One region of the Nonomuraea sp. B1E8 genome, then DNA from elsewhere that is predicted to be linked to it. Evidence: riboswitches for the same ligand, from Rfam matches in the RefSeq annotation. Region 1 holds a riboswitch; the other holds the start of a gene.
The links. Region 1 has a riboswitch for thiamine pyrophosphate ahead of thiC (phosphomethylpyrimidine synthase ThiC). Riboswitches for the same ligand answer to the same signal wherever they lie in the genome.
Positions count from the first base shown of each region.

Region 1 (4,934 bases):
GTCAGGACGCGGTTGCGCAACGGCCCCCGGGCAGGCGACGTCAGGAGATGCAGTGACCCCCAACCCTCGCCATGGTGTCGAGGCGATCCCGCTACCCGACGGCACGTCGGCCTGGCTGGTCACCGGCTATGAGGAGGCTCGGCAGGCGCTGTCGGACCAGCGTCTGACCAAGGTGCTCAAGGCTGAGGAACTCGGCCTGACGCCGGAGCTCACCAGTGCGATGTTGCGCATGATGATGTTCCTCGACCCTCCGGACCACACGCGCCTGCGCCGGCTGGTCTCGGCCGCGTTCACCGCCCGCCGCGTCGAGGCGCTGCGCCCGCGCATCGAGCAGATCACCGCCGGTCTGCTCGATGCGATGGCCGCCCACGAGACAGTCGATCTGATCGAGACGTTCGCCCATCCGCTGCCCCTGCAGGTCATCTGCGAGCTGCTTGGTGTGCCGGCCGAGAACCGTGCCGAGTTCCGCGAGTGGGCCGCTGTCGTGGCCGCCGGTCCGGCCCGGCACCACGAGATGCCCGAGGTGCTGGCGAGCGTGCTGGTGCGCATCCGGGCCATGCTGGCCGACCGGGCCGCACAACCCGGAGACGACCTGCTGAGCGCTCTGCTCGCCGTGCGTGAGGACGGCGACCGGTTGTCCGAGGACGAGCTGACGTCAATGGTGTTCATGCTGCTGGTGGCCGGCCATGAAACCACTGTCCACCTGATCGGCAACGGGACGTTCCTGCTGCTGCAGGAGCGGGGCCGATGGAGCCGGCTACGCGCCGAGCCCGAGCTGCTGCCGGCCGCCATCGAGGAGTTCATCCGGTACGAGCCGCCGGTCGCGAGGACGACGCAGCGAACCGCCACCACGGCGATCGAGCTCGGCGGCCGGACCATTCCCGCCGGCTCCCGGGTGGTGGTCAGCCTGGCGGAGGCCAACCGTGACCGGGCCCGCTTCACGCACGCCGGCGAAGTGCGGCTGGACCGTGCGCAGAACCCGCATCTGGGTTTCGGGCACGGCCTCCACTACTGCCTGGGCGCGCCGCTGGCCCGTCTGCAGGCGCAGATCGCCTTCGCCGCGCTGATGACGCGGTTCCCCCGGCTGGACCTGGAGGTGCCGGCCGACCAGGTCGGCTGGCGATCCGACTTTCAGCGCGGCGTGACCCGGCTACCCGTCCGGCTTCTCGGCAGCGGTCACTGAGCCACCGTGGTGGATCTGGAAGGGCTGCCGGCTCTTCGATCTCTCGCTCGACCTCACCCAGATCCTCGCCCACGCCAAGAATGAACCCGACTCCATCCTTCCGTGGTGGTGCGACCCCAGATCTTCTGATTCGTGCCCCGCAGGGCCAGCCAGCGGCCGGTCAGTCCTGGTTAGTCCTGGTCAGTCGGCCATCGGCAGGTAGACCCTGCCGCCGCGCCTGGTGAACTCAGCCGCTTTCTCCGCCATGCCGGCCTCGATCGCCTCCTGCGTGTCCAGCCCGTGCTCGTCGGCGTAGCGCCGCACGTCGTGGCTGATGCGCATGGAGCAGAACTTGGGGCCGCACATGGAGCAGAAATGGGCGGTCTTGGCCGGCGCGGCGGGCAGGGTCTCGTCGTGGAACGCCCGCGCCGTGTCAGGGTCGAGCGACAGGTCGAACTGGTCCTCCCAGCGGAACTCGAACCGCGCGTCCGACAGCGCGTCGTCCCACGCCTGAGCCCCGGGGTGGCCCTTGGCGAGGTCCGCGGCGTGGGCGGCGATCTTGTACGTGATCACGCCGGTCTTGACGTCGTCCTTGTTCGGCAGGCCGAGGTGCTCCTTGGGGGTGACGTAGCAGAGCATGGCCGTGCCGTACCAGCCGATCATGGCGGCGCCGATGCCCGAGGTGATGTGGTCGTATCCGGGGGCGACGTCCGTGACGAGCGGGCCGAGGGTGTAGAACGGCGCGTCGTCGCAGAGCTCGCGCTGCAGGTCGACGTTCTCCTTGATCTTGTGCATGGGCACGTGCCCCGGGCCCTCGATCATCACCTGGACGTCGTGCGCCCGCGCGATCGTGGTCAGCTCGCCGAGCGTGCGCAACTCGGCGAACTGGGCCTCGTCGTTGGCGTCCGCGATCGAGCCGGGGCGCAGCCCGTCGCCGAGGGAGAACGACACGTCGTAGCGGGCCAGGAGCTCGCACATCTCGTCGAAGTGCTCGTACAGGAAGCTCTCGCGGTGGTGCGCCAGGCACCAGGCGGCCATGATCGAGCCCCCGCGCGAGACGATCCCGGTCTTGCGGCGGGCCGTGAGCGGCACGTACGCCAGCCGCACCCCCGCGTGCACGGTCACGTAGTCGACGCCCTGCTCGCACTGCTCGATCAGGGTGTCGCGGAAGACCTCCCACGACAGCGCCTCCGGGCGGCCCTTGACCTTCTCCAGCGCCTGGTAGATGGGCACGGTCCCGACCGGCACCGGCGAGTTGCGGATGATCCACTCGCGGGTCTCGTGGATGTCGGGTCCGGTGGACAGGTCCATGATCGTGTCGGCGCCCCACCGGGTGGCCCAGGTCATCTTCTCGACCTCCTCCTCGATGGAGGAGGTCACGGCGGAGTTGCCGATGTTGGCGTTGATCTTGACGAGGAAGTTGCGGCCGATGATCATCGGCTCGGTCTCGGGGTGGTTGACGTTGGCGGGGATGATGGCCCGGCCGGCGGCGACCTCCTGGCGTACGAACTCGGGGGTGACACCCTCCCGCACGGCCACGAACTCCATCTCCCTGGTGACGATCCCCCGTTTGGCGCAGGCCACCTGGGTCACGGGCTCGCCCGCCGCGCGGCGCGCGGCGACCCACGGCTCGCGCAGGCGCGCCAGCCCGCGCCGCACGTCGGTCTCGACGTACGGGTCGGTGTACGGGCCCGAGGTGTCGTAGAGCGTCACCGACGAGCCGTCGGAGAGGTTGACCTGGCGCTTGGGCACGCGGAGGTCGCTTTCGTAGATCTTGGTAAAGGTGGGGACACGCGCGTCGGTCATCGCGCAAACTCCCTTCGCCGGCATTACCCGGAGCAGGTTCTGGCGGTCGGCGGCTCGCAGCCGTCCTCTCAGCCCGGTCCGCACCGGGCTCCCGCGTTGGACGGCGATGATCGTACCCACGCCCATGCCAGGACGAAACATGACATCATCCGCAAAATGGAAGATCCCACGTCAACGACCGCAGCCACCTTCCACCGCGACCCCGGCACGCTCCTGCGCCTCCTCCGCGCGGCCGGATTCGACACCGTCGAGCACGGCCTGAACACCGCCGGGCGCACGTGGCTGAGCGTCCTGGCGATCAAGCGCGAGGTTTGACAGCCCTCTCCAGCGGTACCAACCCCATCAGGGGGACTATGAAAAAGATCGCCGCTGTCGCAGGACTCGTGCTGCTGGCCACGTTCGGCGCTCCCGCCGCCCACGGCGACGGGACGGACCAGCACGAGGTGAGCGAGGAGCAATACCGGACGCTGCTCGCCCAGTGCCGCTACTCCGACACGGGCAGGGCTCGTTGCCGCTCGACGGTCAAGGAGATCTTCCGCATCGGCGCGAGGGACGCCGATCTCGACTGCCGTACGTACGCCGGCGTGACCGTGTGCGGCACGCTCCAGCTCAGCGAGGCCGAGCGCGCCTGCATCCGCGACTCCGAGGAGCACGGCATCACGTTCCGCCGCGCCGAAGTGGAGTGCTACGCCTTCTCCTGAGGGGGCAGACGCCATGATCATCGTTGGGGTCGACGGCTCGCGCGCCGGGCTGGAGGCCGCCGGCTGGGCGGCCACCGAGGCGGCGCTGCGCCGTACCCGGCTGACCGTGGCCCACGCGGTGCCTCGGTGGGTGTGCGAGGAACTGTCCGCCCGCTACGCCGAGGTCGCCCGGTGGATGCGCGACGAGGCGAACTCGGTGCTCACCGCCGCACGCGACCGGGCGCTGCGCGAACGCCCCGCGATCATCGTCAAGACCACCCTGCTGCCCGGCGACCCCCGCTCCGCGCTGATCAAGGCCGCCGAACAGGCCGACCTGCTGGTCGTCGGCGGCCACGGCATCGGCGGCGTACGCGGGCTGCTGGTCGGATCCGTCGCCCACGGGGTCGCCGCCCACGCCCGTACGAACGTCGTCGTGGTCGGCGAGCGGCCAGCGGCGCCCCGCGGCGAGATCGTGGCCGGCACCGACGGCTCGCCTCACGGCCTGCGGGCACTCGGCTTCGCCTTCGCCGAAGCGGAGCTGCGCGAGGCGCGGCTGCGGGTCGTACAGGCGTGGGCGTGGCCGCGGCCCGGCGGCTTCGTCCCCGCCGACCCCGAGAACGAGCAGCACACCCTGCACCAGCTGAAAGACCTGCTGGCCGAGCGCCAGGAGCGGCACCCGGACGTGGAGGTGCTGCCCGAGGTCGTGCACGGCCACCCCGTCGAGGTGCTGAAGGAGGCGGCCGGGGGCGCCGACCTGCTCGTCGTCGGCTCGCGCGGGCACGGGCAGCTCGCCGGCATGTTGCTCGGCTCGATCAGCCAGGCCCTGCTGCACCACTCCCCCTGCCCCCTCGCCGTGGTGCGGACCTGACCCCCGCAGTGGTGTGACCTTCGGCGCGGTGCGGGTCTGAAAGTTACATCCGTCGCCGCAGGTCACCGGGGCGGGCGTGCACGCTTGCTTCCCGCCGCGGACCGGCGCTTCCTACCATCTGCGCAGGCGACGACGGGAGAGCAGACGATGCGCAGGATCAGCGCCGTGCTGGCGGCGATGCTGGCCGCGGCCGCCGCGGTGTTATTCGCGACGACCGCGCCCGCCGGCGCCGCCGCGACCAGGATCATGCCCCTGGGCGACTCGATCACCGGCTCCCCCGGCTGCTGGCGGGCGCTGCTCTGGAACAGGCTCCAGAACGCCGGCCACACGAACATCGACTTCGTCGGCACCCTCCCGCCCCAGGGTTGCGGCGTCGCCCACGACGGCGACAACGAGGGCCACGGCGGCTTCCTGGCCA
Region 1 covers NZ_JBDPLS010000001.1:88,429-93,362, forward strand. Annotated here, with positions in the region: gene ABGA98_RS00415 (cytochrome P450) at 53-1,183, shown strand; gene thiC (phosphomethylpyrimidine synthase ThiC) at 1,364-2,968, opposite strand; TPP riboswitch at 2,961-3,073, opposite strand; gene ABGA98_RS00425 (hypothetical protein) at 3,125-3,283, shown strand; gene ABGA98_RS00430 (hypothetical protein) at 3,322-3,669, shown strand; gene ABGA98_RS00435 (universal stress protein) at 3,683-4,516, shown strand; gene ABGA98_RS00440 (cellulose binding domain-containing protein) at 4,664-4,934, shown strand, end outside.

Region 2 (4,934 bases), on a different contig from region 1:
GTCGTGCCGTCGATCACCTCGTGCGCGGTCCCATTGATCATCACAATCATGAAATTTCCTGAAACCTTCCCGGCGAGCACAGCGCCGCCAGCTCGCCTTCTTCGCCCAGCAGGACGGCCGTCGTCAACGGGGCCAGCAGCACGCCGCCCCGATGGTGCCCGGTGGCCAGCGTGAGCCCGGGCGTGCCGCTCGGGCCGATGACGGGCAGGTTGTCCGGCGTCCCCGGCCGCAGCCCGGCCACCACGTCGGCCACCTCCAGCTCGGTGACGCCCGGCACCAGCTCCCTGGCGTCACGCAGCAGCTCGTAGAGCCCGCCGGCCGTCACCCTGGTGTCGAACCCCATCTCCTCCTGGGTGGCGCCGACGACCAGCTCGCCGTCGCCCCTGGGGACCAGGTAGACGGACGAGCCGTGCACGGTGCCGCGTACGCACCGGCCGAGCAGGGGCTGGGCGGAGCGCAACCGCATGATCTGCCCCTTGACCGGCCGGACCGGCACCCCGGCCAGCCCGGCGCTCCACGCCCCGGCCGCCAGGATCACCCGCTCGGCCCGCAGGTGCCGCGGCACGCCGCCATCGGCCACGGCGGAGGCCGGGACGTCCGGTGGCGCGAGGCGTACCCCTGTGACCCTGCCGCCGTCACGCAGGAGCCCGCTCACGCGCGCCCGCACCAGCGGGACGCCCAGCCGGTCGAGGGCGGCGAGCAGCGCAGCCGTCACGCGGCGCGGATCGACCCAGGAGTCGCCGGGAGCCAGCAGGCCGCCGCGCACGGCGGGGGCCAGCATGGGCTCACGGCGCCGGCACTCGCGCCCGGTCAGCCGCTCGACCGGCAGCTCCAGCTTCTCCATGAACGCGGCCAGCTCGTCCAGCGCCGCCAGGTCGTCGGCGCCGAACGCGACGTCCAGCGTGCCGTTCGTACGGAAGTCGAGCGCGGCCGGCCCGGAGAGCCCGGCGTCCCCGGCCAGCTCGGCGGCGAAGGACGGCCAGCGGCGCAGCGCGGCCATCCCGAGCCGCAGCAGCGGCGCCTCGGTGTAGGTCACCTCGCTGACCGGAGCCAGCATCCCCGCGGCCGCGTGCGAGGCCCCCGAGGCGGGCGCCGGGTCGGCCACGGTGACCGGCCGGCCGGAGCGGGCCAGCCGCCAGGCGACCGACAACCCGACGATCCCGCCGCCTACGATCACGTCCACATGCGCTCCCTTCGCCGGCATGACCCGGATCAGGTGTCTTGCGGTCGAAGGCCCGGTCAAGCCTTCCTCTCAGCCCGGTAACGGCCGGACTCCCGCGCGTCTTTCCCTCACCAGCGTACGGCCTCGGTGTCATGCCCGGACACCGCCCCCGTTATGGTCATGGACGTGAAACACGTCGTCGTCGTCGGAGCAGGACTGGCCGGCCTGCGCACCGTGGAGGCGCTGCGCTCGAAGGGCTTCGCCGGGCGCGTCACCATGGTCGGCAGGGAACGCCACCGCCCTTACGACCGCCCGCCCTTGTCCAAGGCCGTGTTGTCGGGGGAGGCCGACGACAGCTACGTCGGCGCCGACCTGGCCGCGCTCGGCGTCGAGTTCTGGCCCGGCGTCAGCGCCAAGTCGCTGCGCGCGGGGGTCGTGGAGACGACCGAGGGGGAGCTGGGCTACGACGGCCTGGTCATCGCCACCGGAGCCGACCCGATCAGGCTGCCCGGCGACGGTCCCCAGCACGTGCTGCGCACCCTCGACGACGCCCACGAGCTCAGGGCCATGCTCGTCCCCGGCGCCCGCGTCGCGATCATCGGCGCCGGCTGGATCGGCGCCGAGGTCGCCACCGCCGCACGCCGGGCCGGGTGCGCGGTGACGGTGATCGAGGCCGGCCCCGCGCCGCTCGCCACCGCGGTCGGCGCCGAGATCGGCGCGCGCACCGAGGCCTGGTATTCCGGCATCGACCTGCGGCTCGGCGCCATGGTCGACTCCGTGGACGAGGGCGGCGTGCGGTTGGTGGGCGGCGCGTTCGTCGAGGCCCACGTGGTCGTCACCGGCATCGGCGTGCGTCCCGCCGTCGAGTGGCTCGCCGACGCGGACATCGACCTGCACAACGGTGTCGTCACCGACGAGCATCTGCGCGCCTCGTTGCCCGGCGTCGTCGCCGTCGGCGACTGCGCCGCCTGGTGGTCGCGCCGCTGGCGGACCCGGCTCCGCGTCGAACACTGGGACTCCGCGCTCAACGCGCCCGAGGTCGCCGCCGCGACGCTGCTCGGCGAGGACGCCGTCTACGATCCCGTGCCCTACTTCTGGTCGGAGCAGTTCGGGCACATGCTGCAGTACGCCGGCCACCACCCCGCCGGCGAACGTCTTCTCTACCGCGGTGACACGGAGGGTAAATGGTCGGCCGTCTGGCTCACCGCCGACGACGCCCTCGCCGCCGTGCTCGCCGTCGATCGGCCGCGGGAGCTCGTACAGGGCCGCAGAATCATCGCCTCGGGCCAACGCCTCGATGCCAAACGCCTGGTAGATCCCGAAGTGTCCCTACGAGATTGTGTTGTTTGAGCAAGCGCGCCATGTGGTAGTTGTGGTTTCGTGACACTTTCTGTTGCACAGATCGACCGGGAGACCGAGCAGCTCGTCGACGAGTGGCTCACTCTCCCCGAAGTGGCCTCACGCCTCGACCTTCCGCTGGGGCGGGCCAAGCAACTCCTCAAGGACCACAAGCTGCTCGGCGTACGCAGAGGCAGCGGCGGGCCTCAGGTGCCCGCGGTGTTCCTCGACGGAAAAGACGTGATGAAGGGCCTGCCCGGCACGCTGACCGTGTTGCAGGACGCCGGCTACGACGACGTCGAGTCGCTGCGCTGGCTCTTCACCCCGGACGAGTCCCTGCCGGGGTCGCCCATCGAGGCGATCCGGGCCGGCCGTCACACCGAGGTCAAGCGGCGTGCCCAGGCTCTCGCTTTCTGAGGCCCGCCTCTATCTCTGCACCGACGGCCGCCGCGACCGCGGCGACCTGGCAGAGTTCCTCGACTCCGTGCTGGCCGGCGGCGTGGACATCATCCAGCTGCGGGAGAAGGGCTTGGAGGCCCGCGAAGAACTCGCGCTCCTCGAGATCTTCCGCGACGCCTGCGACCGGCACGGCAAACTCCTGGCCGTCAACGACCGGGCGGACATCGCCCACGCCGCCCGGTCCGACGTGCTCCACCTGGGGCAGGACGACCTTCCTGTGACGGTCGCGCGAGAGATACTCGGCGACGACATCGTCATCGGAAGGTCCACCCACTCCGCTGCCGAGGCGTCCGCCGCGGCCGTGGAGCAGGGCGTCGACTATTACTGCTGCGGCCCCATCTGGCCCACCCCGACCAAACCCGGCCGCCCGGCGCCCGGACCGCCGCTGCTCAGGCACGCGGCGGCGCTCGGCACCTCGCGGCCGTGGTTCGGGATAGGCGGCATCGACCTCGACAACCTCGACGAGGTCATGTCGTACGGCGCCGAGCGGGTGGTGGTCGTACGCGCGATCACCGACGCGGACGATCCGGGGGCGGCGGCGGCCGAGTTCGCCAAACGCCTGGCGGCTCCCTGAGCCGAACGCCTGGCGGCTCCTGACTGGCCCGCCCGGCCGCCTCAGGTCTTGCGGGACGTGGCGGCGATGGCGAGCTCGGTCAGGGCGGAGCGGGCCTCGGCCGTCACCGGCGACTCGTCGAGGGCGGACAGCGCCTGCCCCAGATAGTCGCCGATCAGGTCCTCGCACTCCCGCAACGCGCCGGTGTCGTCGATGATCTCCCGCAGCGTCGCCACCCCGGCCTCGTCCAGCTCGGGGTCGCCGAGCAGCCGCCGGACGGTCCGCGCGGCCCCGGGGGACGCGGCCGCCAGCGTGCGGGCCACGAGCATCGTCCGCTTGCCCTCGCGCAGGTCGTCGCCGGCGGGCTTGCCCGTCTGCGCCGGGTCGCCGAACACCCCGAGGATGTCGTCCCTGAGCTGGAAGGCGATCCCCACGCGGGTGCCGTAGCCGGTGCACAGCTCGTCCATCCACGGCGCGCGCTTCTCGCCGGCGAGCACCAGCCCGAGCCGCAGCGGCTGCTCCACCGAGTATTTTCCGCTCTTGAACAGCGCCACCCGCAGCGCCGACTCGAACGTGTTCTCCCCGTTGGCCTGCTCCAGCAGGTCGAGGTACTGGCCGCACATCAGCTCGGTGCGCATGTGGTCGTGCACGGGCTGGGCCGCCTCCAGGGACGCGGGCGGCAGGCCGCTGGTGCGCCACATCTCGCCCGACCAGATGAGCAGCAGGTTGCCGAGCAGGATCGCCGCCCCCTCGCCGAACTGCTGGGCCGACCCCTGCCAGCGGGACTGCTCGTGCATGGACTCGAAGCGGCGGTGCGCGGCCGGCATCCCCCTGCGCAGGTCGCTCTTGTCCATCACGTCGTCGTGGACGAGCGCGCTGGCCTGCAGCAGCTCCAGCGAGGCGGCGGCGGTGAAGATCGCGGGGACGTCGGCGCCGCCCGCGCCGCGCCAGCCCCAGTAGCAGAACGCCGGGCGCAGCCGCTTGCCCCCGGACAGCAGGGCGTCGGCGGCCGTGCGCAGCGGGGCGAAGGCGGCATCGCCCCCGGCCGGCAACTTCCGTTCGACGAACTCTCCGAGGGAGCGCTCCACCTGCGGGCGCAGGACGTCCATGCGGGCGGCGTCAGTGGTCATGACACTGAGACTAATGGCCGGACGCGGGCGTCAGGATCTCCAGGTGCCTCTCGGGCTGCCGGTCCCGCGGCGCCACTGTAGCCTGGTGGCCATGGCGCTTGGTCGACCTTCCTTCTTCCCCGAACGTGTTCCCACCGTCCGCGACATGCTCGCCGGCGGTGGGCGGTCGTTCTCCTTCGAGTTCTTCCCGCCGAAGACCGACGAGGGCGAGCGGTTGTTGTGGCGGGCGATCAGGGAGCTCGAGTCGCTGCGGCCGACGTTCGTGTCGGTGACCTACGGCGCGGGCGGCTCC
Region 2 covers NZ_JBDPLS010000009.1:375,379-380,312, reverse strand. Annotated here, with positions in the region: gene thiS (sulfur carrier protein ThiS) at 1-50, opposite strand, end outside; gene thiO (glycine oxidase ThiO) at 47-1,183, opposite strand; TPP riboswitch at 1,173-1,289, opposite strand; gene ABGA98_RS29280 (FAD-dependent oxidoreductase) at 1,349-2,512, shown strand; gene ABGA98_RS29275 (Rv2175c family DNA-binding protein) at 2,543-2,917, shown strand; gene thiE (thiamine phosphate synthase) at 2,895-3,533, shown strand; gene ABGA98_RS29265 (polyprenyl synthetase family protein) at 3,575-4,642, opposite strand; gene metF (methylenetetrahydrofolate reductase [NAD(P)H]) at 4,734-4,934, shown strand, end outside.
Region 2: linked by a shared signal. The riboswitch ahead of thiO (glycine oxidase ThiO) and the one ahead of thiC (phosphomethylpyrimidine synthase ThiC) in region 1 are both predicted to bind thiamine pyrophosphate.